3 regions of the Labrys okinawensis genome follow, and region 3 is predicted to be linked to each of the others. Evidence: predicted binding sites of a transcription regulator. Region 3 holds the regulator's gene; each other region holds the start of a gene.
What was found. Region 3 encodes LexA, which represses DNA repair genes until DNA is damaged. Its sites were predicted from a motif close to TGTTCNNNNTGTGTTCNG; they were not measured.
Positions count from the first base shown of each region.

Region 1: a site for LexA is predicted at 2,968-2,985, ahead of ACMDCR_RS23605 (PA0069 family radical SAM protein). Genes of this name have one in related genera too.
Region 2: a site for LexA is predicted at 7,331-7,348, ahead of ACMDCR_RS12625 (ImuA family protein). Genes of this name have one in related genera too.

Region 1 is NZ_CP178864.1:5,014,223-5,023,806, reverse strand. Features, by position in the region: gene katG (catalase/peroxidase HPI) at 1-1,757, shown strand, start outside; gene ACMDCR_RS23605 (PA0069 family radical SAM protein) at 1,878-2,945, opposite strand; gene ACMDCR_RS23600 (methylated-DNA--[protein]-cysteine S-methyltransferase) at 3,144-3,659, shown strand; gene ACMDCR_RS23595 (hypothetical protein) at 4,144-4,335, opposite strand; gene ACMDCR_RS23590 (NAD-binding protein) at 4,506-4,838, opposite strand; gene ACMDCR_RS23585 (Pvc16 family protein) at 4,900-5,481, opposite strand; gene ACMDCR_RS23580 (histidine phosphatase family protein) at 5,570-6,178, opposite strand; gene ACMDCR_RS23575 (MFS transporter) at 6,270-7,484, opposite strand; gene ACMDCR_RS23570 (aldo/keto reductase) at 7,490-8,521, opposite strand; gene ACMDCR_RS23565 (LysR family transcriptional regulator) at 8,846-9,584, shown strand, end outside.
Region 2 is NZ_CP178864.1:2,700,264-2,709,847, forward strand. Features, by position in the region: gene ACMDCR_RS12605 (dipeptidase) at 1-585, shown strand, start outside; gene ACMDCR_RS12610 (endonuclease III domain-containing protein) at 725-1,480, opposite strand; gene ACMDCR_RS12615 (error-prone DNA polymerase) at 1,490-4,777, opposite strand; gene ACMDCR_RS12620 (Y-family DNA polymerase) at 4,885-6,606, opposite strand; gene ACMDCR_RS12625 (ImuA family protein) at 6,521-7,306, opposite strand; gene ACMDCR_RS12630 (nuclear transport factor 2 family protein) at 7,646-8,104, shown strand; gene ACMDCR_RS12635 (Tex family protein) at 8,213-9,584, opposite strand, start outside.
Region 3 is NZ_CP178864.1:4,005,408-4,014,991, forward strand. Features, by position in the region: gene ACMDCR_RS18790 (anthranilate synthase component II) at 1-287, shown strand, start outside; gene trpD (anthranilate phosphoribosyltransferase) at 287-1,297, shown strand; gene trpC (indole-3-glycerol phosphate synthase TrpC) at 1,303-2,106, shown strand; gene moaC (cyclic pyranopterin monophosphate synthase MoaC) at 2,103-2,591, shown strand; gene glp (gephyrin-like molybdotransferase Glp) at 2,588-3,808, shown strand; gene lexA (transcriptional repressor LexA) at 3,922-4,635, shown strand; gene ACMDCR_RS18820 (TOBE domain-containing protein) at 4,671-4,877, opposite strand; gene ACMDCR_RS18825 (ComEC/Rec2 family competence protein) at 4,905-7,205, opposite strand; gene gltX (glutamate--tRNA ligase) at 7,335-8,765, shown strand; gene gltA (citrate synthase) at 9,063-9,584, shown strand, end outside.

The DNA.
Region 1 (9,584 bases), 1.0 Mb from region 3:
CGATCTCCTGGGCCGACCTGATGATCCTCACGGGCAACGTCGCGCTCGAATCGATGGGCTTCAAGACGTTCGGCTTCGGCGGCGGCCGTGCCGATGTGTTCGAGCCCGAAGAGGACATCTATTGGGGCGGGGAGGACACCTGGCTCGCCGACAAGCGCTATAGCGGCGATCGCGATCTCGAAAATCCGCTCGCCGCCGTGCAGATGGGCCTGATCTATGTGAATCCGGAAGGGCCGAACGGCAATCCCGACCCGCTCGCAGCGGCCCGCGACATCCGCGAGACCTTTGCGCGCATGGCCATGAACGATGAAGAGACCGTTGCGCTCATTGCCGGTGGCCACACCTTCGGCAAGACCCATGGCGCGGGCGATGCCACGCTGGTGGGTGTCGAGCCGGAAGGCGCGGGCCTCGAGGAACAGGGCCTTGGCTGGCGCAGCACCCATGGCACCGGCATCGGCGCGGATGCCATTGGCAGCGGCCTTGAGGTCACCTGGACCTCGACGCCGACCAAGTGGAGCGGCAACTTCTTCTGGAACCTGTTCGGGTATGAGTGGGAACTGACCAAGAGCCCCGCTGGAGCCCATCAATGGAAGCCCAAGAACGGAGGGGGCGCCAACACGGTGCCTGATGCGCATGACGCCTCGAAGCGCCACGCGCCGGCGATGCTGACCACGGACCTCGCCCTGCGCTTCGATCCGGCCTATGAGAAGATCTCGCGCCGCTTCTTCGAGAACCCGGACCAGTTCGCCGACGCCTTCGCCCGCGCCTGGTTCAAGCTCACCCATCGCGACATGGGGCCGCGCGTGCGCTATCTCGGCCCGGAGGTCCCGGCCGAAGAGTTGATCTGGCAGGATCCGGTCCCCGCCGTCGATCACCCGTTGATCGATAAGCAGGACATCAGCACCCTCAAGGCGAAGATCCTCGCCTCGGGCCTGTCGATCTCCGAGCTTGTCTCGACCGCCTGGGCTTCGGCCTCGACCTTCCGCGGTTCCGACAAGCGCGGCGGCGCCAATGGCGCGCGCATCCGGCTGGCGCCACAGAAGGATTGGGAGGCCAACCAGCCTGCCCAGCTCGCCAAGGTGCTCGGCACCCTCGAGGAGATCCAGGCGGAGTTCAACGCCGCCCAGTCCGGCGGCAAGAAGGTGTCGCTCGCCGACCTGATCGTGCTCGGGGGCAGCGCCGCCGTCGAGAAGGCGGCCAGGGACGGCGGCCATGAGGTGGAGGTTCCGTTCGCGCCCGGCCGTACCGATACGACACAGGAGCAGACGGACATCGAATCCTTCGAGGTGCTCGAACCGAAGGCCGACGGCTTCCGTAACTATCTGAAGGGTGCCTTCACGGTCTCGGCCGAGGGGCTCCTGGTCGACAGGGCTCAGCTCCTGACGCTGTCCGCGCCGGAGTTGGCCGTGCTGGTAGGCGGGCTGCGCGTGCTCGACGCCAATGCCGGGCACTCCCAGCACGGCGTCTTCACCACGCGGCCGGGAGCTCTCACCAACGACTTCTTCGTGAACCTGCTCGACATGAGCACGGTCTGGAAGGCGGTCTCGGAGGCGGACGACGTGTTCGAGGGCCGCGATCGGGCCACGGGCGAGGTGAAGTGGACCGGCACCCGCGTCGACCTCGTCTTCGGCTCGAACTCCCAGCTGCGCGCTCTGGCCGAAGTCTATGGCTCCGGCGACGCGAAGGCGAAGTTCGTGCATGACTTCGTGGCCGCCTGGACGAAGGTGATGAACCTCGACCGGTTTGATCTTGTCTGATTATCGCGACTAGATCGTCGATTTTAGATCCGTAGAGAATGCCCGCCGTCGTATGGGATGGCGGGCATTTTTGTGTTCAGGTGCGCGGTCCGAGTCTTCAAGGGAGCTATGCGATGGCCCTTACAGTAGGCTGAGTTGGTCACCGCTTCGCGCCGGGATCCGGAACAGCCCGGTATCCAGGGCCGGAAATCGGTCGGAGAGGCCCAGCCGTTGCCGGACAAGGTCGAAGCGCCTCGCGAGGAGGTCCGCGAGCGGGCCTTCGCCGGTCATGCGCTTGCCGAAGCGAGGGTCATTATCGCGGCCGCCGCGCAATTGCCGCACCAGCGACATCACATGGGTGGCACGTCCGGGCTGCTCGGCCGCGAGCCATTCGCGGAAAAGGTCCTTGAGTTCATGCGACAGGCGCAGCGTGGAATAATAGGCGCCGGTGGCCCCGGCCCCGGCTGCCCGTTCCATGATCGTTTCCATCTCGTGATCGCTGAGGCCGGGGATCATCGGCGAGACGCCGACGACGACGGGGATGCCGGCGGCGCTGAGCTGGCGGATGGCGTCGAGGCGGCGTTCGGGCGTCGAGGCGCGTGGCTCCATGCTGCGCGCCAACCTGCGGTCGAGCGTGGTGATGGAGACGGCCACCATGGCAAGACCCCGCTCGGCCATTGGTGCGAGGATGTCGATGTCGCGCGTCACCAGCACGCTCTTGGTGGTGATGGCGAGCGGATGGTTGAAGCGCTGGAGCACCTCAATGACCGCGCGCGTGATGCCGAGCCGCCGTTCGATCGGCTGATAGGGGTCCGTGTTGGCGCCGAGCTGCACCCGCTCGACGCGGTAGCCGGGCCGGCGCAGTTCCGCGTCGAGAAGCGCGGCAGCGTCCGGCTTGAAGAACAGCTTCGTTTCGAAGTCTAGGCCCGGCGAGAGGCCGAGATAGGCGTGGCTCGGACGCGCGAAGCAGTAGATGCAGCCATGCTCGCAGCCCCGATAGGGGTTGATGGAGCGATCGAAGGCGAGATCGGGACTGTCATTGCGCGAGAGGATGGTGTGCGCCTTCTCCGCCGTCAGCGTGGTCTCATGGCGGACGACCGGCATATCCTCGTCGCACCAGCCATCGTCGAAGCTTTCACGCGCCAGGCCTTCGAAGCGGCCGGAGGCGTTGGACTGCGAGGCGCGGCCCTTGCTCGCGATGGGAGGCATGCTGGCGTTCCATTTACAAGTCTGTTCACTTTTTGTTCTAGCATGCTTGGCTTGCGATTTCGAGTCTCGACCGGCATTTCCCGACATAGGAATGCAATCTCCAGCACAACAGAGAACGGGCGGCGGCGATTGCTGGCATGCCTTACAAGGCAATCATCGAGGAGCAGTGGTGCTCCGAATCGGAACGAGGAGGTTGTCATGGCCGGGGCACTCAAAGGCGCAGCCAAGGACTATTTCTACAAATGGACGGAGACGCCCATTGGTCGACTCAAGCTGGTTGCCAGCAAGGATGGCCTGGCGGCGATTCTGTGGGAGAATGACCGGCCGGGGCGTGTGCGCCTCAACGTCGTGGCGGAGGCCCAGGATCATCCGATCCTCCTGGAGACCGAGCAGCAGCTGCGCGATTATTTCGCCGGTACTCGAAAGGCCTTCGATATCAGGCTCGATTTCGCCGGCACCGATTTCCAGAAGAAGGTGTGGGCGGCCCTGCTCGCCATTCCCTTCGGCGAGACGCGCACCTATGCGGAGATCGCGCGGCGGCTTGGAAGCCCGAAGGCGGTGCGGGCCGTCGGGGCGGCGAATGGCCGCAATCCCATTTCGATCATCGCGCCCTGCCATCGCGTTGTCGGGTCGAGCGGGGAGCTTACCGGCTTTGCCGGAGGCCTGGAGGTCAAGGCGCGCCTGCTCGGGCTCGAGGGCACACCGGCGCGATGATGCGTTTTGTGGGGAAGGAGGAGGGCGATCGGTGATCGCCCCTCCAGTTTCCCTCCCGTCGCCCCGCAAAGTTGGCGCGCATGCGAGCCACGCCGGTGAACTCAAATATCACCTGAGCCTGAAGCGATTGTTTTAGACATAAATAGTACAGAGATTGACTTTCGTTCGTTCCCATGCTCTATTCCGTAACGGAATGAGGCGTCAGCGGCCGGCGTCTGTACAACCCGGCCCCGAACGCCTCCATCCACCCCGAGAGCCTGTCCACGCGACAGGCGCGCGGCGGCCATGCTTCCTTCGAAGCTGGCCTCCAGGGGTGACGAGCGGGACAGAGGGATCGGCACCCCATGGAAGTGCCAGGCGATGGAAAGACCACGCAATCCCTGGACGGAGCGTGAAGGGCTTGAGCCCGGCAACGCCTTCGTCCCTCCTCCCGCCGATGCGGTGAAGACGGCTGATGCCACCGTCCGGCCAGGATGGACGTCGCTCAGCCCCTTTGCCGAGCCGGCTGGGCCGGGTTCGGATGGTCCGTGCCATCCGCTCCAGGCTCGCCTCCGCCTTCAGAAGGCGGAAAAACGGGTGGCCTTGCGCGCTTTGTCAGCGTGCCGGGCCGCCGGAACAGGGCGATGGTGGCCTGCACCGACAGTGCGGCCTGCATCTTCCATGATCCTGCTTTCACGGCTGCCCTGCAGCCGCCATCGCCCGGTCTCCTCATCAACCCAGCCGGAAAGGGCGTGGGAACAAGGGCGCTTGGAATTTTGAGAATGAGAACGTTTGGGAAGTATGGTGACAATACAATTCTCCATGCTGGATCGCTGCGGATTGATCGGGATCGCGGCCTGAGGGCGGTCAGGCTGACGGCGGGCTTCCATCCGTCCGGGCCTCGATGGCGCGGACCACCGCCGCCATGTCGGCCTGACCAAGGCCCATGGCTTCGGTCTCGCTGAACAGAGCAGGGCAGATGTCGAGCAAGGGCGAAGCGATCCTCGCATTTCGTGCCGCCTCGGCCACCAGGCGGTTGTTCTTGAGCACGTCGGAGATGGCCGCCTGTGCGGTAAAGTCATGCTCGACCAGCTTGGCGATCTTGATACGCGAGACATTGCTTGCCATCGGTCCGGCATCGAGCACGGCCTGGAATTGCCGCATGTCGTGCGAATTGGAGTGGCGGTCTCCGACCGCCATTGGCGGAAACAAAGTGCTTGTCGGCAAAAAAGATGGCGGTCGGAGACCGCCACTCCATTTTTCAGGCTGAAGGATCCTTGAAAGCGATGGTCACGACATAGGAGGCGCTCGGGCTGAGGGGCGCTTGTGCGGCGATCCACAGGCCTGCGGTGCTGTCGAGGCCGAGGGATTGGGCCTTGATGGCGATGCTCTCGAAGCCGTCTATCACCGCCTGGTCAGAAAGCGCCCGGCGCAGCGGGTCCGGATCACCATCAAGGCTCCTCAGGGCGGTACTGATGAGCGCGGTCGTGACAATCGGCGTTTGCTGCAGGGTCTCGATGGCGGCGCCAAGGCCTATTTCGCGGGCGCTGCCGGGACCGTGGCCGCTGGCGAGATAGAACAGGTCAAGCAGCAAAGGTTGCTGGCTCGGTCGATCGCCGAGAGGGCCGCGCACGAAGCCGGGTGCATTTCTGAGAGATGAGTTGGGCAGGGCCTGGCAGAGGAACAGGTTGACGCTGGGCGTAGCCGTATTGCCCGCTGGCGGTGAGCCGATGGTAACCGCAGGCGGCGTGAAGTTCAGCGCCTGCCCGGTCTTCCGCAGCGCCTCGTCGACGAGGAAGCGCAGGATCTCGCTGGTGGCGGCGATGGCGAGAGCGGCTGTCATGACTGATCTCCTGTCTGCCCTCCGGCAGCCTATATATACATCCGGATACATGGCTGCAGCCTGGCGCCCGCCAGTCCTGAAGCTGCCATCAGGAAGCCGCTACCGACGCCTCTTCATCGATGCGCTTCCAGCCATGGAGCAGATACCGCGAGCCAGCCTCGAAGGCAAAGTAATGACCGCCTCCGCCAGCCGGCTGGTCATGCGTGCGGCTGATCGGCACGGCGCGTAGATGGCAGAGCAGCAGCGCGCCGACACCGCCATGGGCGACGACGGCGATATCGCCCTCGCCACGATCCCCGTCGAGGATGCTGGTCACGGCCCCGACGATGCGGGCCTGGGCGTCGATGGCGCGCTCCCAGCCACGGATACTGAGCTCGGGATTCGCGAAGAAGGCGTTGGCCGTCTCCTCGAATTCCTGTGGCTTCAGAAAGCCGGTGGCCGAACGGTCGTTCTCATGCAGGGCCTCGACCACCTGGAGCGGCAGGCCGAGGTGGCGGGCGAGGATGTCCCCGCCATTGCGCGCCTTCTCCTCATTGCTGGAATAGACGGCGCCGATGCCGCCGACAAAGTCGCGCCGGTTGAAGGCTTCGTGGCGCGCACGGCCGCGCGGCGATAGGCGCCAGTCCGGAACGGGAATGGCGGGATCGATCTCGACCTCCGCGTGGGTGATGAAATAGACGATCCTGGCTTTGCTCAACCGAAGTCCCTCAGCGATTCTTGTTGAAAAAATGCATCAAGATAGAGTGATAAAGCAAGCTATCGTCTAGGGAAATCGCATCTCCCATGCCCTACGCCGGTGAGACCCTCGTTCTGCTGAGCTCCAGGAAGAAAAGGAGCAGGGCGAACGCCCCCATGGAGCCGCCGACGGCTGCCGTCGCTGTCCAGCCGCCCCAATGATAGGTCAGCGTGCCCAGCACAGAGCCGATGGCGCCGCCGATGAAGGTGCAGGTCATGTAGAAAGCGTTGACACGCCCGCGCACCTGCGGCGGCACCGAGAAGATGATGCGCTGGCTGACGACCTGATTGGCCTGCACCGCTCCATCGATGATCACTGCCAGCACCACCAGGACGGCCAGGGCCAGTGCCGCCACGACCCAGCCGGTGGCCCAGAAGGCGAGGGCGATCGTGAGCATGGCGCCGGCTGTGGTGGTGCGGCTGAGGCCGCGATCGGCCAGGCGTCCGGCGATCGGCGCGGCGAAGGCGCCACCCGCGCCGGCCAGGGCGAAGAGGGCGATGCCATGCTCGCTCATGCCGAAGCGCTCCGCCAGCATCAGCGGCGAGGCCGTCCAGAACAGGTTGAAGGCAGCGAACAGGAAGAGCTGATAGGCCGCCCGCCAGCGCACCACCGGCAGGTCTCGGACGAGGGTAAAGATGGAGGCTAGGATCTGGCCGTAATGCATGCCTCCATGCGGCTTATGCCTGGGCATCATGCGCGAGAGGGCGAGGCCGATGAAGACCATCAGCACCGCCGAACACCAGAACACCGCACGCCAGCCAAAGCTCGCGGCGATGAACAGCGATACGGGCCGCGCCAGCATGATGCCGGTGAGCAGGCCACCCATGATATTCCCGACCACGCGTCCGCGCTGCGCCGCGGGCACGAGATGGGCGATAAAGGGCAGCAGCACCTGCGCGCCCGTGGAACTGAGGCCGATCAGCAGCGAGGCGGCGAAAAAGGGCAGGGCACCGGTCGAAACGGCGGCGCCGATCAGGCCGATCACCGTGCAGCTCAGCGTCGCCAGCACCAGGAGCCGGTTCTCGACGAGATCGGCGAGGGAGACCAGAAGGAAGAGGCCGAGGCCGTAGCCGATCTGCGTGACGCTGACGATGGAGCCGGCAATGTCGGGGCTGAGGCCGATGGCCGGCCCGATCGAGGCGACCAGCGGCTGGGCATAATAGAGATTGGCGACGAGGGAGCCGGTCGCCAGCGCCACCACGGTGATCAGGGCCGCGGACGGGCCCCGATCCTCGCTGACGGCAGCGGCTTGAGTCTGGTCGACCATCGTATTCAGCTCTGCGTGGCCGGCAGCCGGTTGGCACTCTGGCGCTCGATCATCCAGCCGGGATATTCGGGCGGCAGGGCACTGACCTTGTCGAGACGGGCCAATTCCTCCGCCGTGAGCTTGACGCCCGTGGCGGCGAGGTTGTCGTCGAGCTGCTCGGTCGTCTTGGCGCCGATGATCACCGACATCACGAAGCGCTGGTGCAGCACCCAGGCCAGCGCGATGCGGGCCACGGAGACGCCGCGGGCCTCGGCGATCTCCCGCATGACATCGACACAGTCGAAGGCGCGATCCTTGTTGACGGGCGGGAAGTCGAAGCTGACGCGGCGCGAGCCCTCGGGGCCGTTGCCCTCGCGGTCATACTTGCCGGAGAGCAGGCCGCCGGCGAGCGGGCTCCATACCATCAGCCCAAGCCTCTCGGCCTTCAGCAGCGGGGCGATCTCGCGTTCGAGGTCGCGGCCCGCAATGGTGTAGTAGGCCTGCAGGGTGACGGGGCGTGTCCAGCCATTCCTGTCGGCGATGCCGAGCGCCTTCATGATCGTCCAGGCCGACCAGTTGGAGACGCCGACATACCGCACATGCCCCTGGCGTACGAGATCGTCGAGCGCACGCACCGTCTCCTCGATCGGGGTGACCTGGTCGAGACCATGGATCTGGTAGAGGTCGATATAATCGGTGCCGAGCCGCTTCAGGCTGGCCTTCACGGCATCCATGATATGGCCGCGCGAGGCGCCGCGATCATTCACGCCCTGGCCGACAACGCCGAGCGCCTTGGTGGCGAGCACGATGTCGGACCGCTTGTGGCCGGAATTCACCATCGCCTTGCCGGTGATCTCCTCCGACAGGCCTTCGGAATAGACATCTGCCGTATCGATGAAATTCACGCCGGCTTCGAGCGCTTTGGCCACGATCGAATCCGCGACGGACTGGTCGAGCGTGCCGATATTGGTCCAGAAGCCGCGGCCACCGAAGGTCATCGTGCCCAGGCAAATTTCCGACACGAGCAGGCCGGTGCCGCCGAGTGTGTTGTAGCGCATGGAATTATGTCCGTGAAAAGAAGAGGATAGCTCTCGTTGTTGAGGTAACGAGCAAGGCGAGAGGGCTCGGAAAGGCCAAGCCTTTCGGGCGGTCTCGGTGTCGGGAACATAGGCTGATCCGGACGAAGCCGTAAGCCCGATAGTGCTCCACAAGCTGTTTAGCTGTGCTATACAATGTTCGGAGCGCGGACTTCAGCCACATTGAACTGCGTTCAATATGGCGGCGACGTCCGCTCCTAGAAACGGTGTGCTCTACCAAAGAGGAAGAGCGGATCGTCCGACACTCGCTTGAGTGTCGCAGAGACGTCCGCGCTCCGAGGGTTCATGGCTCGCAGCGATTCCTTCGACGGTCTTTCCGAATTCCTTGCCATCGTGCGTCAGGGCAGTTTTCGCGCCGCGGCGATCGAACTCGGCGTGACAGCCGGTGCGGTCAGTCAGGCGTTGCAGACGTTGGAGCGCCGGCTCGGTCTGCCGCTGTTCCAACGTACCACCCGGAGGGTCTCGCTGACCGAGGCTGGCGAAAGGCTGCTCGCCCAATTGGCGCCGGCGGCGGATGCAATCACCACCACGCTCGATGAGCTGACTCAGTCGCGCGCCCGGCCGTCGGGCACGCTGCGCCTTCTCGTGCAACGAGTGGCGATACCGCATGTCGTCACGCCGATCATGCCCGATTTCCGCAAGGCCTGGCCCGATCTCAAGATCGAGATCACCGTCGAGGATAGCCGCCAGGAGATCGTGGCCGGTGGCTTCGACGCCGGCATCCGCATCGGCGAATATATCGACCGTGACATGGTGGCCGTGCGAGTCTCGCCGTCCTTCAACTGGCTCGTCATGGGCGCCCCATCCTATCTCGCCGTGCACGGCCGGCCCCAAATACCGGAAGACATCGCCCAGCACGAATGCATCCGCTATCGCCGACCCGATTTCGGCGACGTCTATCGGTGGGAATTCGAACGCGAGGGTCAGGCGCTCAGCATCGACCCGCCCGGCTCGTTGGTGGTCAGCGACCCCGAGCTGTTCCGGGCATTGGCGGTCGAGGGGCTCGGCCTGATCTACACGTCCA
Region 2 (9,584 bases), 1.3 Mb from region 3:
CTGGTATGGAGCCGCTCCAACATCTATGGCCATGGCGTGCCTTTCCGCTTCCCCGGCTCGCCCGATGTCGGGCCCGGCCTCACCGACGCCGGCAAGGCGCTGGTGGCCGAGTGCAACCGCCGCGGTATCGTGATCGACCTCTCGCATCTCAACGAGCAGGGCTTCTGGGATGTCGCCGCTTCCAGCACGGCCCCGCTGGTCGCCACCCATTCCAATGTGCATGCGCTCTGCGAATCCGCCCGCAACCTTACGGACAAGCAGTTCGGCGCCATCAAGGAGAGCGGCGGCGTGGTGGGGCTCAACTTCGCGGCCGGCTTCCTCAGGCCCGACGGCTCCATGCGCGCCGATACCGACCTCGACATCATGGTGCGTCATCTCGACTACCTCGTGGAGCATTTGGGCGAGGATGGTGTCGCATTCGGCTCGGATTTCGACGGCGCCGTCGTCCCCTCTGCCATCGGCAACGCCGCCGGCCTGCCGCGCCTGATCGAGCGCCTGCGGGCGTCTGGATATTCCGAGCCGCTGCTGCGCAAGATCGGTCACGAGAACTGGCTGTCGCTGCTTGAGCGCACGCAGAGGGTATGAGGCGCATGAGTGGAGTGGCGGTCTCCGACCGCCATCTTCGGAACCGCGGCGTTTGCTGGATAGGAAGATGGCGGTCGGAGACTGCCACTCCATGTTTGGCGTCTCCCCATCTGCGAAGCTGACGGCACAGTGCTGAGGCTCAATCGCGACGCTGCGGCTTTTTACTATTCCTATCAGGCGGTTGCCTGGCACGGCCAAACTTGCACAGATCCGCCAACCCGCAGCGGTCACACAACGGCCTCTGATTGGTGCACACCTCCTGGCCGAACCGCTTCATCAGCCAGTGCAGTTCATAGAGGTCGTCGGCGTCCCAGGCCGATGGCATGAGATGCATCATCTGCTGGTGCGCCTTCTCGAAACCGGCATCCCCGGACAGGAGCCCGAAGCGGATGCCGAAGCGCTTGATATGCCGGTCCACTACGAAGATGCGCCGCCGCAGAGCACTGAAATTGAGGATGGCGGCGGCACATTTGGGACCGATGCCGTCATACTCCTTCAGCTTCGCCATCGCGGTATCGATGGGCCACGTGGCGAGAAAGGACAGCTCGAACCGGCCGCGCTCGGCGATGATGCGCCCAATCGATCTCACCAGTTGCTCGGCCTTCCTTTCGGGATGGGTGACGGTGGCAAGATGTGGAAGTACCTCTTGCGCAGTGCTCTGCCCCAGCCTGTCGAGAGGGCGAAAATGTCCGCGCAAGGCCCGGAAGCCCTTCTCGGCCTCGGAGTCGAAGGTTTCGGCACTGATCAGCGCCTTCACGAACTGTTCGGGCGGCGTGTGCCGGTGGCTATGCCGTAGCGGGCCATAGGCCGCCAGCAGGCGCTGCCGCACCACGGCAAGAGGCGGCTGCTCGCCGAAATCGAAGCCGAATTGGATCTGCTCGATGACAGGCCTCATGATCCCGCCTCAATGGAAATCCCGGCTCTTGAACAGGGTCAGTTCGAGCTGGGCCGGCGGTGCGGGGACGCCCTCGCGCAGGCGTGCGAGCTCGGCGGAGAGGTCGAGCACGTTTTCGGCGATCACATGCACGACGAGGCCGGCGCGCTGCACCCGGCCGCGTATGGCGACGAAACGGGAATTCATCACGGCGCGGCGGTATTTCTCGAAGGTTTTCGGCCAGACGATGATGTTGCTGATGTCGGTCTCGTCCTCGATGGTCATGAACACCACGCCGCTGGCCGTGCCCGGGCGCTGGCGCGTCAGCACCAGGCCGGCCACGGTGACGAGGCTGTTCTCCGTGATTTCCTTGCCGCGATGGGCCTGGTTGGTGATGGCGCCGAGGCGGTCGAGTTCCGGCCGCAGGAAGCTGCAGGGATGGGCTTTGAGCGAGAGGCCGGTGGTCTGGTAATCCTCCAGCACATGCTCGCTCTCTTCCATTACCGGCAAGGCGATCGCCGGTTCGGGGAAGAGATGATCGTCGAAATCGGAGGTCAGCAGCGGAAGCTCTCGGCTGACCTTGCCGAGCCCGACGCCGATGGTCTCGAAGCGGCGCACGGCCCAGAGCGCCTCGCGCCTGTCCATGTTGAGCGAACGGAAGGCATCGGCCTCGGCCAGCTTTTCGATGGCCGAGAAGGTGAGGCCGCTCGCCGATCCGAAGCGCTCCAGGCTGCCATAGCCATTGCCGCGGCCGCCTACCATCATCCGGATGTCGTCCTCGTTCAGCCCCGTCACCAGCCGCATGCCCAGACGCACGGCGAAGCGATGCCGGCTCGGATCGGTGGCTGGTTCCAGCGTGCAATCCCAGTCACTGTAATTGATGTCGACGGGCCGGATTTCGACGCCGTGCCTGACCGCATCGCGCACCAGTTGCGCCGGCTGGTAGAAGCCCATCGGCTGGCTGTTGAGGATCGCCGCGCAGAAGACGTCCGGGTAATGGCATTTGATATAGGCCGAGACATAGACCAGCACGGCGAAGCTGGCGGCATGGCTCTCGGGGAAACCATATTCGCCGAAACCTTCGATCTGGCTGAAGCAGCGCTCGGCAAAAGTTTTTTCGTAGCCGCGCAGCACCATGCCGTCGATGAACTTGTCCTTGTAATTGCCGATGGTCCCGGTGTGTCTGAACGTCGCCATGGCGCGGCGCAGGCCATCCGCCTCGTCCGGCGTGAAGCCGGCCGCCTTGATGGCGATCTCCATGGCTTGTTCCTGGAAAAGGGGGACGCCTTTGGTTCGTGACAAGACTTCTTTCAGTTCATCCGCCGGGCCGAATTCAGGTGAGGGCGAGGGATAATGCTCCTTTTCGATGCCATCGCGCCGGCGCAGATAAGGGTGAACCATGCCGCCCTGGATCGGACCGGGGCGGACGATGGCCACTTCGATGACGAGATCGTAGAATTCCTGGGGCTTGAGACGCGGCAGCATCGACATCTGCGCCCGGCTCTCGACCTGGAATACGCCGACGGAATCGGCTTCGCACAACATGTCATATGTCTTCTTGTCGCCGCGCGGCAGCTTGGCGATCTCCCCCAGATGTCGTCCGTAATGCTGCTTCAGAAGATCGAGCGCCCGCCGGATGCAACTCAGCATGCCGAGCGCCAGTACATCGACCTTCATCATGCCGATCTCGTCGATATCGTCCTTGTCCCATTCGATGAAGGTGCGGTCATCCATCGTCGCATGGCAGATCGGAACGGTGTCGTTGAGCAACCTGCGCGTGAGCACGAAGCCTCCGACATGCTGGGACAGGTGCCGGGGAAAGCCCGTAAGCGCGGCGGTGAAATAAAGCGCCTGCCGGATTACGGGATTGTCGGGATCGAGCCCGGCCTGGTGCACACGGCTGGGCGTCCAGGTCTGCATGCCCATGCCCCAGACCGTCTTGGACAGGGCTGCGGTGACATCGGGCGTCAGGCCCAGGACCTTGCCAACTTCGCCTATTGCGCGGCGGGAGCGGTAATGGATGACGGTGGAGCAGATGGCGGCGCGGTCGCGGCCATAGCGGCGATAGACATATTGGATGACTTCCTCACGGCGTTCATGCTCGAAGTCGACGTCGATATCGGGCGGTTCCCCTCTGTTCTCCGAAATGAAGCGGGAGAAGAGGAGCTTGGTTTCATCCGGATTGACTTCGGTTATGCCGAGGCAATAGCAGACGGCACTGTTTGCCGCTGAACCCCGCCCCTGGCAAAGAACCTCAAGGTTATTTCGGGCGTAGTCGACGACGTCATGCACCGTGAGAAAATAGGGAGCAAAACCAAGCCTGTCGATCAGTCGCAGCTCTTCCTTGATGCGAGCGACGACATCGTCAGGCACGCCATAGAGATAGCGCCCCTCGGCGCCGGCCCAGGTCAAGTCCTCCAAATGCTGCTGGGGCGTCTTGCCTGGAGGAATTGGTTCTTCGGGATACTCGTATCTTAACTGCCGCAAATCGAAGTGGCATGCCCGGACAATCTCCAGCGTCCGCGCCAGTGCTTCGGGATGATCCGCGAAGAGCCGCGCCATCACCTCCGGCGGCTTGATGGTGCGCTCCTCGTTGATCTCCAGCCGGAGCCCGGCCTCGGCCAAAGTGCATTTCTCGCGGATGCAGGTGAGTATGTCGGCCAGCGCCCGGTGTTCGGGCATGTGGTAGAGTACGTCGTTGACGGCGACCATGGGGGCGCCGACCTCGTTGCCGAGTTCCGCCAGGCGGCCAAGGCGGCGGGGTTCGTCGCCGCAGAGGCGGTGGTGGCCAGCGAGGTAGGTGCGGCCCGGCGCCGATTTGGCGAGGGCGCAAACGCGGGCGATGAAGGTCTCGTCCGGTTCGTCCGGCGGCAGCGCGATCAGGATCTGGCCTTCGCTGGCAGCAAGGATCGCCTCGAAACCGAACAGGCATTCACCTTTCTTTCTCTTGATGCGCGTGTTGCTGGCGCTGAGCAGGCGGCAGAGCCGGCCATAGGCCTCGCGGTCGGTGGGGTAGGCGATGGCCTCGAAACCGTCTGTGGTGACGAGACGCACGCCGGGCAGATAGCGCAGATCGGGGTGCTTCTTCGCCTCCCGCAGGGCCCGCACCACGCCCGCGAAGGAGTTACGGTCGGCGATGCCGATGCCGGCGAGGCCGAGCTCATGCGCCCGCTTCACCATGTCCTGCGGGAAGGAAGCGCCGCGCAGGAAGGAGAAGTTGGTGGTGACGGCGAGCTCGGCATAGCCAATCGGGGGGCTGGTCTTCAGACCTGGCCGTGGCGCCGAGAAAAGAGCCGGGTCTGAAGACCCGCCCCCCATTCCTGGGACCGCAGGCGTCTCGCCTGCATCTTGAACCGCTTCGTTTCCAAGAGCAGGCGAGACGCCTGCGGTCCCAGCGAAGGCTCGCCTCTCGTCCTGCCTGCTCCTCATGCGAACAGCCCCCGCATGAACCAGTTCACCTGCCGGGGAGTCGCCTCGCGGCAGAGCCAGAAGCGCTGGCCGCCCTGTGTCTCGGCGACATAATGATCGTGCCGCGCCGGCGCCGGCAGCAACACGGAGCGTTCGCGCCCGGCTTCGTCGTCCTCGAAGCGGTTGCGCTTCTGGCTGGTCGTGGTCTCGCCGGCAGGAATGCTGCCCGGAGTATCGCCCTTCTTGCTCCAGCCGAACTCCTCCCGGGCGATGGTGGATAGGGCCGGAGCCACTTGTTCCCACCAGGGGGCGGCAATGCGTTCCGGTCCCTGCAATTGTGTGATGTGGTGAGGGGCGCCGCGCCAGCGGAAATGGCCGGGCAGCCCGTCCGGCCTGGTGGCGAGGATCTGCAAGGGTTCGGGCTGGTCGAGGAAGAGGGGCGGGCGCAGGGGCAGGCGGTCAGGCTTTGGCCAGACGGGCTCGCCCTCTTCGGCGTCGCGAGCCGTCTCGGAGCGGGCGGGATCGTGCCGTTCCACCGGATGAAGCTGGCGCACTGTCCCGGGGCCGAGGCGCTGGCGCAGGGCGTCGATCAGTTCTGTGCGGCGCTCGCCGGGATCGGCTTCGGGCTGGCGCCGACCATCGCGCAGCGACAGGCGGGACTGGCGGCTGCCGATCTTCTCGGTACGGGTGGCGGCGAGACTGATGGTCTCGAAGCCGAAGCCGGCGTCGATGGTTTCCCCCAGGCGTTCCAGGTCGAGCGTAACGAGTCTCGCGACATGACTGGGATCGCGCGTGGCGGAAGCGAGGCCGATATGGATGGTGCGCACCTCGCCATCGACACGGAAGAGCCGCAGCTGCAGCACACGAGCGGCGACGCCGTCGCGGGTGAGGGCCGGTACGAGATCCTGCATCAGGCGGGTGGCGACATGCACCACGGCCGCCTGGCTCACTACCGGCTCCAGCAACTGGCGGCTGCGGTGATAGATCGGCGGCGGCTCGACCAGGGCGAGGGCCTCGTCGCGCATGTTCATGGCCTGGTCGAAACGCCGCAACAGCAGGGGATCGAAGCGCGAGGCGAAGGGTGCGCGCGGCTTGCCGATGAGGTCGCCGACTTGTTTGAAGCCGAGACGCCGCAGCGTCTGGCAAAGATCGTCGGGCAGGCGCAGGGCCTGTAACGGCAGGCCTGTCAGCGCCGGACCGGGATCGGCGCCTTCGGCCAGGATGAAATTCGCCTGGGAGTGGAAGCGCGACAGGGCCCAGGCGGCGCCGGGCGTATCGGCAAGGGCCACCCGCGCGCCGAGCGAGAACTGGCGCAGGCGCTTGACGATGTCGGCGAGCAGGGCCTCCTCGCCGCCGGCAAGATGGCTGGCGCCGGTGATGTCGAGGAAGAGCCCGTCTGCGCCATCCGACTCGCGATAGAGGGCGATAGCAGGGGTGTAGCGCAGGGCCCACAGGCCGAGGCGGTGCAGTGCCTGGGCGTCGGCCTCAGGCGCAAGCGGACGCGTCTGCAGGCCCGGCACCTTGGCGCGGGCATCGGCCACCAGCCCGCCTGCCGCCAGGCCTTCCTGTTCCGCCAGCCGGCTGGCCGAGGCGATGCGTGGCCCGCCCGCAGCTTCGATCGTGAGGATGAAGGGGCTGCGCGGATCGATCGTCTCAGGCGACCTTGGCGCTTTGGACTGGGCAATCAGAAAACGCTGGATCGGCCAGCGTGGCAGCCAGATCGAGACGATGCGTGACATGGTCGTACTCCATGAGCCAGAGACCGCTTTGCCCGTTGCGGCTGCGTTCCAACTGAACGCGCCATCGCCAGGCGGTAAGAAGGCCGAACCGGTCGCGCGGGCCCGCTGCCGCGCCGATGCGCCAGCGGGTGACGGCGACGGTGGCGGATGGGGCGAGGGGAGGGCGCAGCAGAAAAAGCGGGCAGGGCGCCGAGGCAGCAGCGAGCTGCAGGCGCCGGCTGCTGGCAGCATCGAGGCCGCCTCCTGTCAGCGCCGCGACCGCGGAAGCCGCGCCGGAATGAAGGATTTCCTCCAGCGCCCAGGCCGCCTCGACCTCGCTGCCGGCGTGGACCAGCACGAGCCGGGCCGGATCGAGCCCGAGACTCCGCACCCCATGCCCATGGAGCCGGCCGAGCCCGTCCAGTCCGCGCGGCGAGGTGACCAGCCAGACCGCGCCCTTGTCCTGCCTGTGCACCAGGCGGGAGACGAGGAAAGCCAGCGCCGAGGCCGTGTCGAAGATCGTCCGCGGCGCGATCTCATGCAGCCCGTCGAGCGCCAGCCCGCCGCCCGGCAGCTTCCGATCCACGTCCCCGATGCCGAAAGGCAGGACGCCGGCATCGGCATGCACATGTTCGAGCCGGGGCAAGAGCAGGCGCAGGCTCGCCAGCTTCTCGGCACGCTCGTCAGAAAACTCGGCAGGAGGGGGTACGCGTATCGTCATGGGCGAAATCCGTTTCACCCAGACTAGAACAAAACAAGAACATTTCAAGTGGAGTCTCAGGATAAGACGCTCGAAACCCGCCTGGAGTCAAACATGGTAAAAACACCCTTTCCACCACCGAGGTAAGAAGTGCATTTCTTTTCAAAGGGATAAGGGGGTCTTCACCACCGACGCTTGCAAGCGGGCATAGTTTTCATTCGCCGTTCGAGCGGTTCCATGTCGAGCACCATCTTCGCCCTTCCTGCCATGGCCGTTCACGCCATGAGAGATGATTTTCGCTCTCCCAATCCGACCTCACTCCGCGCTATCCATAATGGACGACAGGCCCAAGGAGAGACCATGCCGAAGACCATCACACCCGAAGAAGCAGCCGACCGGCTCGCCATCCGGGACCTGATCGATGCCTATGCCCATTGCGCCGACCGGCGCGACGCCGCGGGACAGATGGCGCTGTTCACCGAGGACACGGCCTTCCATGTCTTCATGGACAGCAAGGCGCCAGAGCCGACCTATGTCCTCCATGGCCGGGAGGCGCTCGCCCCTGTCTTCGCCGACCTGAACCAATATCGGGCCACGACGCATTTCAACGGGCAGAGCACCATCCGCCTCGAGGCTAACAGCGCCACCGGCGAGAGCTACTGCATCGCCCATCATCTGACGGTGGACGGCGAGAAGCGGTCGCTGATGATCGCTTCGATCCGCTATCTCGATCAGTTCGTGAAACAGAAAGGCACCTGGCTGTTCGCCGAACGCAAGCTGATGGTCGATTGGACGGATACGCGCGCGTCGGCTCCGTAATGGGGGGCGGATCTTCAGACCCGGGCCCCTATGGGGCGAGCGGGCGGCAGAGCCGGGTCTGAAGACCCGCCCCCAGTGCGCCCTGTCTCTGTCGTAAAGCAGCCCTCCCTAACGCTTCTTGAGAGCTTCCGCCAACGCCGCGCTGAAAGCGCCCTGGCCGCCGGACTTGTCCGGCCGGCCGGGGCCGGGCCGCGGCGTGTTCTGCTTGTCCCTGCTGTCGTCCCGCCGCACTGGTTTCGCAGCGCCGGCGCCGGCGCTGGCGTCGCGGCGCATCGACAGGGCAATGCGCTTTCGCGGGATGTCGACCTCGACGACGCGCACCTTCACGACGTCGCCGGCCTTCACCACCTCATGCGCGTCCTTCACGAAACGGTCCGCCAGCTGGGAGACGTGCACGAGGCCGTCCTGATGCACGCCGATATCGACGAAGGCGCCGAAGGCCGCGACATTGGTCACCGTGCCCTCCAGCAGCATGCCGGGCTTCAGGTCCTTGATGTTGTCGACGCCCTCGGCGAAGGTCGCGGTCCTGAATTCGGGGCGCGGATCGCGGCCGGGCTTCTCGAGTTCCGCGATGATGTCGCGCACGGTCGGCAGGCCGAAGCGTTCGTCCACGAAGAGGCGCGGATCGATCGCCCTGAGGGCGGCGCTGTCGCCCATCAGCGTGCGCACATCGCGCCCGCAGGCCGCGACGATCTTCTTGGCCACGCCATAGGCTTCCGGGTGCACGGCCGAGGCGTCCAGCGGCTCACTGCCCCTAGGGATGCGCAGGAAGCCGGCGCATTGCTCGAAGGCGCGCGGGCCGAGACGGCTGACCTTGAGCAAGTCCTTCCGGTTCGAGAACGGCCCGCTGGCATTGCGATGCGCGACGATGCCTTCCGCCAGCGAGGCGCCGAGGCCGGACACGCGCGCCAGCAGCGAGGCGGAGGCCGTGTTGAGGTCGACGCCGACGGCGTTCACCGCGTCCTCCACCACGCCATCCAGGGACCGCGCCAGGCGATACTGATCGACATCGTGCTGATATTGTCCCACGCCGATTGATTTCGGCTCGATCTTCACCAGCTCGGCCAGGGGATCCTGCAGCCTTCGCGCGATCGACACGGCGCCGCGCAGCGAGACGTCGAGATCCGGGAACTCTGCCGCGGCCGTTTCGGAGGCCGAATAGACCGACGCTCCCGCTTCGCTCACGATCACCTTGAGCGGTTTCGGCGCAGGAAGACCGGACAGCATCTCTGCCACCAGCTTCTCGGTCTCGCGGCTGCCGGTACCGTTGCCGATGGCGATCAGCTCCACGCCGTGCTTGCGGACGAGGCCGGCGAGTTCGGCCTGCGTGCCCCGAACGTCGTTCTTCGGCGGGAAGGGGTAGACGGTGGTTGTTGCAACCAGTTTGCCCGTGCCGTCGACCACGGCGACCTTCACGCCCGTCCGGATGCCGGGATCGAGTCCCATCGTGGCGCGGGAGCCGGCCGGCGCAGCGAGCAGC
Region 3 (9,584 bases):
ACACAGGCCGCGGCGTGTTTCGTGGCATCAACGGGCCCTTCATGGGCACGCGTTATCACTCGCTGATCGTCAAGCGCGAGAGCCTGCCGCTCGATCTCGAGATCACCGCCGAGACGGATGGCGGCGTGATCATGGGTGTGCAGCACAAGAGCGCGCCCCTGCACGGGGTACAGTTCCACCCCGAGTCGATCATGTCCGACCATGGCCATCGCATTCTCCAGAATTTCCTGGACATCGCGGCCGCCTGGAATGTGCAACATCGCGTCACGCAGCCCGAGCACGCCTGATGGACGGCTTCAAACCCTATATCGGCAAGGCCGCTGCAGGCGCCTTGTCGCGGCAGGAGGCGGCCGAAGCCTTCGACCTGCTTCTTTCGGGCCAGGCGACGCCCTCCCAGATCGGCGGCTTCCTCATGGCCTTGCGCGTACGTGGGGAAACGCCGGACGAGATCACCGGGGCGGTCACCGCCATGCGCTCCAAGATGCTGCCTGTGACGGCACCTGATGATGCCATCGACATCGTCGGCACGGGGGGTGATGCCTCCGGCTCCTACAATGTCTCGACGGCTGCCTCGCTCATCGTCGCGGGGGCGGGGGTGAAGGTCGCCAAGCATGGCAATCGCGCCCTCTCCTCCAAATCCGGTGCGGCGGACGTGCTGGTGGCGCTCGGCGTGAATATCGAGCTGAAACCCGAGGCGATCGCCCGCTGCATCGATCTTGCCGGTGTCGGCTTCATGTTCGCGCCCGCCCATCACGGCGCCATGCGGCATGTCGGGCCTACGCGCGTCGAGCTCGGCACCCGCACGGTGTTCAACCTGCTCGGCCCGCTTTCCAATCCCGCCGGGGTGAAGCGGCAATTGCTCGGCGTCTACGCCCGCAACTGGCTTCAGCCGATGGTGGAGGTGCTGAAGACGCTCGGCTCGACCCGCATTATCGCCGTGCATGGCAGCGACGGGCTCGACGAAATCACCACTACGGGCCCTACGGAGATCGTTTCGCTGGAGAATGGCGAGATCACGCACGGCAGCATCACGCCCGACGAAATCGGTCTGAGGGTAGCGAAGCCCGAGGATCTCAAGGGCGGGGATGCCGCCCACAACGCCGTCGCCCTGCGTGCCGTGCTGGAAGGCGAGAAGACGCCCTACCGCGACATTGCCATTCTCAACGCAGCAGCCGCTCTCCTCGTCGCCGGCAAGGCGAGGAACCTTGCCGAAGGCGCTGAACTCGCACGTGAATCCATCGACAAGAGCAAGGCTCTTGCAACCCTCGGCCGCCTGGTCGAGGTTTCCAATATGTGAGCGCCATGGCAACCATCCTGCAAAAGATCGAAGCCTATAAGCGCCGCGAGATCGAGGCGGCGAAGGCCGCCGTCCCACTGCCCGCCTTGATCAGGCACGCCGAACAGGCCGCGCCGGTTCGCGGTTTCAAGCGCGCGCTCGAAGCCAAGCTTGCCGCCGGCGAGACGAGCCTGATCGCCGAGATCAAGAAGGCGAGCCCCTCCAAGGGCCTGATCCGCGCTGATTTCGATCCGCCCGCCCTCGCCCGCGCCTACGAGGCCGGAGGCGCTGCCTGCCTTTCGGTGCTGACGGACGAGCCTTCCTTCCAGGGCAAGCCGGAATTCCTCACCGCGGCGCGCGCTGCCGTTTCGTTGCCGGCGCTACGCAAGGACTTCCTCTACGATCCCTATCAGGTGGTCGAAGCCCGCGCCTGGGGCGCCGACTGCATCCTGGTGATCATGGCGAGCGTCACCGACGAGGAAGCACGCGCCCTCATCGCTGCCGCAAAGGACTGGTCGCTCGATGTGCTCTGCGAGATCCACAATCTCGAAGAACTGGAGCGCGCCCTGCCGCTCGATGTCAGCATGATCGGCATCAACAATCGCGACCTCAACGATTTCGTCACCCGGCTGGAGACGACGGAAACCCTGGCGCCGCTGGTGCCGAGCGACCGCCTGCTGGTGGGCGAGAGCGGCATCTTCACGCCTGATGACGTGGCGCGGCTGCGTGAAGTGGGCGTGAACACCTTCCTCGTCGGCGAGAGCCTGATGCGCCAGGCCGACGTCACCGCCGCCACGCGCGCCTTGCTGGCGCTGGGCGCGGCGGCATGAGCTCAGGCCTCACCCACCTCGATGCGTCGGGCGCGGCCAATATGGTCGACGTCTCACAGAAGGATGTGACGAGCCGGGTCGCCGTCGCCGAGGGCCGGGTCGTGATGCAAGCTTCCACGCTTGGCCTCGTGCTCTCTGGCGATGCCCGGAAGGGGGACGTACTTGCCACCGCCCGCATCGCCGGCATCATGGCGGCAAAGAGGACGCATGAGCTGATCCCCCTTTGCCATCCCCTGCTGCTCAGCAAGATCGCCGTCGAGATCGAGCCCGATGCGAACCTGCCCGGCCTCACGGTGCGGGCCACTGCCAAGGTCTCCGGCCAGACCGGGGTGGAGATGGAGGCGCTCACCGCGGTCTCCGTCGCCTGCCTCACCGTCTACGACATGGTAAAGGCCGTCGACCGCGGCATGCGCATCGAGGCCATTCGCCTGATTGAGAAGTCCGGAGGCAAATCCGGCGATTGGCACGCGGAGGACGCCCGATGAGCCTGCTACCGGTTGCCGACGCCCTGGTCAAGGTCGTCGCCAATGTCAAGACGCTGCCGACCGTTGAAGTACCTATTCAGGTGGCAAGAGGCCGGACCCTCGCCTCGACCATCACAGCGCTGCGTACCCAGCCCGGCTTCCATGCCTCGGCGATGGATGGCTATGCGGTGCGAGCCGAGGACGCCTCCGATGGCGCCACGCTGGACCTGATTGGCGAATCGGCGGCCGGCCACGGCTATGCGGGCCGAGTCGGCGAAAAGCAGGCGGTACGTATCTTCACGGGCGCGCCGGTTCCTGATGGTGCCGACGCAGTGGTAATCCAGGAAAATACCAGGCGGGACGGCAGCCGCGTCATCATCGCGAGCGGCGTCCGGCCGGGCGCCAATATCCGCAGCCGCGGGCTCGACTTCGCCGAGGGCACTGAGGCCCTGACCCCAGGCAGCGTGATCGGCCCGCGCGATATCGCCCTTGCCGCCGCTATGAACCACCCGCGCCTGCCGGTTCGGCGCAAGCCCAAAGTCGCCATCCTCGCCACCGGCGATGAGCTGGTGCTGCCGGGCGAAGCAGTCGGCCAGGACCAGATCGTTGCCTCCAACACCTTCGCCATCGCTGCCCTGGTGGAGGCCGAGGGCGGCGATGTGCTCGACCTCGGCATCGCCAGCGACGACTTTCCGGCCCTGGAAGCGGCGATCAAGCGCGCCCGCAATGAAAAGGCCGACATCCTCGTCACCATCGGTGGCGCTTCCGTAGGTGATCACGACCTCATCCAGACGGCTCTCACCCGCGAAGGCATGACGTTGGGTTTCTGGAAGATCGCCATGCGCCCCGGCAAACCATTGCTGCACGGACGGCTCGGCGGAATGCATATTCTCGGCCTGCCGGGCAATCCGGTCTCCTCGGTGGTGTGCAGCGTGCTCTTCCTGGTGCCCCTCCTGCGCACCCTGCTCGGCCGCGCCGAGACCAATCTTGCCCGCAGGAAAGCCGTGTTCGCCGCCTCTTGGCCGGCCAACGACCTGCGCGAGGATTATATCCGCGCCCGCTTCGTACTTGACGATGCTTCCGGCATCATCAAGGTAGCACCACTGGCGCCACAGGATTCGTCGCTGGTCAGCGTGCTGCAGCATGCGGACTGCCTCGTCATCCGCCCGCCCTTCGCTCCGGAAGCAAAGCCAGGCGATGTGTGCGAGATAATTGACTTGCGCGCTGCCGGTTATTGATCGTGCTTTAACGGGAACTTCATTCTTGCAGAACACAGTGTGAACATGTAGCAATGTTCTTGCTTTGTTTGCCAAATCATCGTGATTCGCAGGCTGCCATAACGGGATCGCCCATGCTGACCAAGAAACAACACGAATTGCTTCGGTTCATTCATGAGCGGTTGAAGGAACAGGGCGTGCCGCCCTCCTTCGACGAGATGAAGGAGGCGCTGGATTTGCGCTCCAAGTCTGGCATTCACCGGCTGATCATGGCGCTGGAAGAGCGCGGCTTCATCCGCCGCCTGCCCAACCGGGCGCGGGCGCTGGAAGTAGTCCGTCTGCCGGAATCGGCTGTGCCGGGCCTCTCGCTCGCGAGCTCGCAGCGCGGCTTCCGACCCAATGTCATCGAGGGCAACCTCGGCAAGGTACGCACCGTCCGCCCGGAGGCGGATGACGATGCCGCCCGCCCGGTCCTCATCCCGGTGATGGGCCGCATCGCGGCGGGTACACCGGTCTCGGCCATCCAGACCAAGAGCCACACCATCAGCGTGACGCCGGAAATGCTGTCCTCGGGCGAACATTTCGCCTTGGAAGTGCGCGGCGACTCGATGATCGAGGCCGGCATCTTCGACAATGACACGGTGCTGATCCGCCGCCAGGACTATGCCGACACCGGCGACATCGTGGTGGCCCTGATCGACGACGAGGAAGCTACGCTCAAACGCCTGCGCAAGCGCGGTGCCTCCATCGCACTGGAGGCCGCCAACCCGGCCTATGAAACCCGCATCTTCGGCCCGGACCGGGTGCGCATTCAGGGCAAGCTGGTCGGCCTGTTCCGCCGCTATTGACGGGAGCACGAACCTCCGGTCCGTTCTCCTGGCAATCAATCCACGGCGATCATCACATCCGAGGCCTTGATCACCGCATAGGCGGCCTGACCGGGCTTAAGCTTAAGGTCGTCGACCGCCTCGTTGGTGATCGAGGCGGTGACGATGGTGCCGTTGACATCGAGCTGGACATGCGAGGTTGTCTGGCCTTTCGTGACGCTCTTGATGATGCCCTTGATCTGGTTGCGCGCGCTGAGCTTCATGAGATGTCCTCCCGATTTGAGTGATGTTCAATCATCCCCATCCGGTGCAGCGGTGTCCACAGCCGAATCAGCATCGGGCGTCTGCGTCGATGCCGCCGGCGCAGGCACGGAGACCTTCGCCGCCCAGGCCGGCATCGGTGCCCAGGGCCGCGAAGACCCCAGATCACGGGCCGTAACCACTCGCCAACGTGTTTCGCCGCCCCTCTCGGTGGGACGGTCAGCGTAGAGTGCGACGGAGCCGGCGGCGAAGATAAGGTCGCGGTTGAGCACGATCCCCCTGCCCGCGCAGCTCGTGCCGAGAGCGACAGGGCCGGCCAGCACGCTGACATGCCCGCAATCTTCCTGCGCCGCGTTGAGAGTGTGGTCGAGCATGAAGATATCGCCACCCTCGATCGGCGCGGAGCAGCCTTCCTTGTCACACAGGCGTTGCTCGGCGAGGCTGGGATCGTCGGGTTTGCGTCGGTCGCCCATCGCCAGCAGCCATTGCTGCACGGCGAAATTGTCTGAGCGGTTGGCGAGCGAGGTGAGGGAATCGCCCTTGCGGACCAGGGCGGCATGGCCGTTGGCGCCGAAGATCGCGACCGGAGTCGGCGTAGTCGCGGCCGCGGCGATGCCGCCGAACAGGGGAACGAGCGTAAAGACCGCAAGCCGGCCGCGCATCAGGGTGAGCAGCACGAGAGTGAGTGAGAACAGGCATAGCGCAACGGACGAGAATTGCGGCAGGACGAGATCCGAGCCCGGCCATGTCGCGACATAGCGGGCCACCTGCATGAACAACCCGACCGACCAGCCCATGAGATGCCAGAAGAACGCCCCGTAGCCGAAAGGCTCGGCCAGCACGGCCAGCAACGCCAGCGGCATCATCAGGAAGGAGACGATCGGCGTGGCAACCAGGTTGGAGGCGAGCGACTGCATGGTCAGGCGGTGAAAGTGATAGGCGGAGAAGGGAGCGGTCGCGAGCGAAGCCACGAGCGTCGTCAGCATCATCGCCAGCAGGATGCCCAAGCCCGAAGCGATGCCGCGTTCCCAGAAGGTCGCGTATTTGGTCCGCTTGCGCTTGCCCCAGGCGTCATGCGCCGCCACCAGCATGGCGACGGCCGCGAAGGACATCTGGAAGCTCGGGCCGAGCAACTGCTCCGGCGTGGTGAGCAGCACGAAGCTGGCGGCGAGGGCCACATTGCGCCGCGTGATGGCGCTGCGCCCGAGCGCCACTGCCAGCAGCACGATGGCGGTCATCACGAAGGAGCGCACAGTCGCAACCTCTGCCCCCGAGAACAGTGTATAGGCCGCGGCAGGCGCCAGGGAGAGCATCGCGGCGATTTCCTTGGCGCCACGATAGAGCACGACGCGCCGGGAGAGCGCCAGCAGGGCGCGGATCAGGGCGAAGAGACCACCGGCGAACAGCGCCATGTGGAGGCCGGAAATCGAGACGACATGATAGAGGCCGGAGGCGCGCAAGGCGTCGTTGGCCTCGTTCGGGATTTCGCCGCGCTTTCCCGTGACCTGCGAGGCCGCGATCGCTCCGTTCTCGCCAGGAACCGCCTCGACGATACGCGCCGTCAGCCGGTTGCGCTGGGTGTCGATCCAGATATTGAAGGCTTCCGCATAGCCCGGCTCGATAGGTGCTGCCGCCGGCGCGATCTTGCCGGCGACGAAGCCCACAGCGCCAATCCCGTCGAAGAAGGCATCTCGGGCGAAATCGTAACCCCCCGGCAGGGCCGGCGGCGGAGGAGGACGCATCACGGCCTTGACGGTGATGCTATCGCCGGCCTTGAGATCTCCCGCCCGGCGCAGCGTGAGACGGATCTGGCCCGGCGTGGCCTCGGCGGAAAGCCCTTCGATGGCAACGGGCCGCATGACGACACGGGCACTGTCGCCAAGCCGGGATTCCACCGAGAGCACCAGCCCCGTGACATTGCCGGAAAGCGACCGGGCGAGTTGCGGCGTGGCCACACTCATGGTGCGCAGTTTGGCGGAGCAGAAGCCGACACCGATCGCGGCAAGGCAGACAAGCGCGACATGCGGCCACCAGCGTCCGCGTAGCGAATAGGCGGCGGCGGTGACGACACAGGTGGCGATCAGGGGCGCTGTCAGACTCGGCTCATCCGGCGCCGCGAAATAGGCGATCACGCCGAGACCGAGGAATATGGGAACAACCAGGGCCAGCTCGAAGGCCGCCACTTCCGCGGCTACCCCCTTGGCAAGCCAGGCCAGCACGTTGCCGAAGACCTGTCCGACCCCTTCGGCGCCCGGGAGGACGAGACTTCCCTCGCCTCCCCTGCCACCGAGGACACCAACTCGTACACGTGCCCGATCATTCCCAGACAAAGGCGCCCCGCCGCTACCGCCCGATGAAACCCTGTGCTAAACGCCCTAGCCTATTTATATCAACGTCGCTCGCCAAGGGGGTTACCCTAAAGTGAGCGCCTTGCCCGTCCGTCGTCTTTGGAATTTTCAATGTCTTCGCCCGTCGTCACTCGCTTCGCCCCCTCGCCCACCGGTTTCCTCCATATCGGCGGCGGCCGTACGGCCCTGTTCAACTGGCTCTATGCCAGGGCCAAGGGCGGCAAGATGTTGCTGCGCATCGAGGACACCGACCGCGAACGCTCGACCGATGCGGCCATCGCAGCCATCCTCGACGGCCTGTCCTGGCTCGGCCTCGATTGGGACGGCGAGCCGATTTTCCAGTTCGCGCGGGCCTCCCGCCATCGCGAGGTGGCCGAGGCCATGCTCGCCAAGGGCAAGGCCTATTATTGCTACTGCACGCCGCAGGAACTGGACGACATGCGCGAGAAGGCCCGCAAAGAGGGTCGCGCGCCACGCTATAATGGCTATTGGCGCGACCGCGATCCGGCGACCGCGCCCAAGGACGTCAAGCCAGTCATCCGCCTGCGCGCACCCACCGAGGGCACGACCGTCATCGACGACGACGTGCAGGGCACGGTCACGTGGTCCAACACGGACCTCGACGACCTCGTTCTGCTCCGCTCGGACGGTACGCCGACCTATATGCTCGCAGTGGTGGTCGACGATCACGACATGGGTGTCACCCACATCATCCGTGGCGACGACCACCTCACCAATGCGGCGCGTCAGAAACAGATCTACGAGGCCATGGGCTGGGAAGTACCGCGCATGGCCCATATCCCGCTGATCCACGGTCCGGATGGCGCCAAGCTTTCCAAGCGCCACGGCGCCTTGGGCGTCGACGCCTATCGGGCCATGGGTTACCTGCCGGCGGCCATGCGCAACTATCTCGTGCGCCTGTCCTGGAGCCATGGCGACCAGGAAGTCTTTTCGACCGAAGAGATGATCAAATATTTTGATACCAACGCCATCGGCAAATCGGCAGCGCGCTTCGACTTCAAGAAACTAGAGAACCTCAACGGCCTCTATATGCGCAGTTCCAGCGACGAAGAGCTGATGGCGGCCATCGACCAGCTGCTGCCGCATATTCCGGAAGGACCGGCTCTGGCCGCGGCGCTGGCGGCCGGCAATGGCTCCAAGCGCATACAGCTACTGGCGGCCATGTCCGGCCTCAAGGAGCGCGCCAAAACGCTGATCGAGCTGCTGGATGGGGCGAACTTCCTGTTCGTCTCCCGGCCGCTGCCGCTGGACGACAAGGCGAAGGCGGTGCTCAGCGACGAGGCTCGCGCCACGATCGCCGCACTCGTGCCGCGCCTCGAGACGGTAACTGCGTGGGGCGCCGTGGCGACGGAAGCCGTGGTGCGTGCAATGGCCGAAGAGACGGGCGCCAAGCTCGGCACCCTCGCCCAGCCGCTGCGCGCAGCGCTCACCGGCCGTACGACCTCCCCACCGGTTTTCGACGTGCTGGCCGTGCTCGGCCGCGAGGAAAGCCTGGTGCGGCTTAAGGACCAGGCGGCCTGAACTCCGCCCAAGCTTTGGCACTCACCCATCATGTGAGCTCGTGCTACAAGAATGGCGCCATTTCGGCGCCATTTTCACGTCGCATGCGAAACCGTCTTTCGGTGCAATCGTGTAATCGTCACGCCCCGCATGCTCGGCAAAGCGAACCGTCGGTTTGGTCTCCTGTCATTCTTGCGGCATTGCAGCAAATGGTCTACCCAACGTGAACGGATCCACGGATACGCTTGCCCTTGCAGGGCCGGACCCGGAAACGGGCCCCGGGCGTGACGCTCAGATTTTCCGTGCAAGGAGGATTTCATGACCGGTAATACGGCGACTCTGACTATTGACGACAAGACGATCGAGTTGCCGACCAAGGGCGGCTCCGTCGGTCCGACGGTCGTCGACATTGCATCACTTTATAAACACACGGGTATGTTTACTTACGATCCGGGCTTCACCTCGACGGCGAGCTGCGAGTCCCAGATCACCTATATTGATGGCGACGAGGGCGTTCTGCTCTACCGCGGCTATCCGATCGAACAGCTAGCCGAACATGGCGACTTCCTCGAGACCTGCTATCTCTTGCTCTACGGCGAATTGCCGACCATGGCCCAGAAGGCCGATTTCGACTATCGCGTCACGCGCCACACCATGGTGCACGAGCAGATGGCCCGCTTCTTCCAGGGCTTCCGCCGCGACGCCCATCCGATGGCCGTCATGGTCGCCTCCGTCGGCGCTCTCTCGGCCTTCTATCACGACTCGACCGATATCGCCGACCCGCACCAGCGCATGATCTCCTCGATGCGCCTGATCGCCAAGATGCCGACGCTAGCGGCG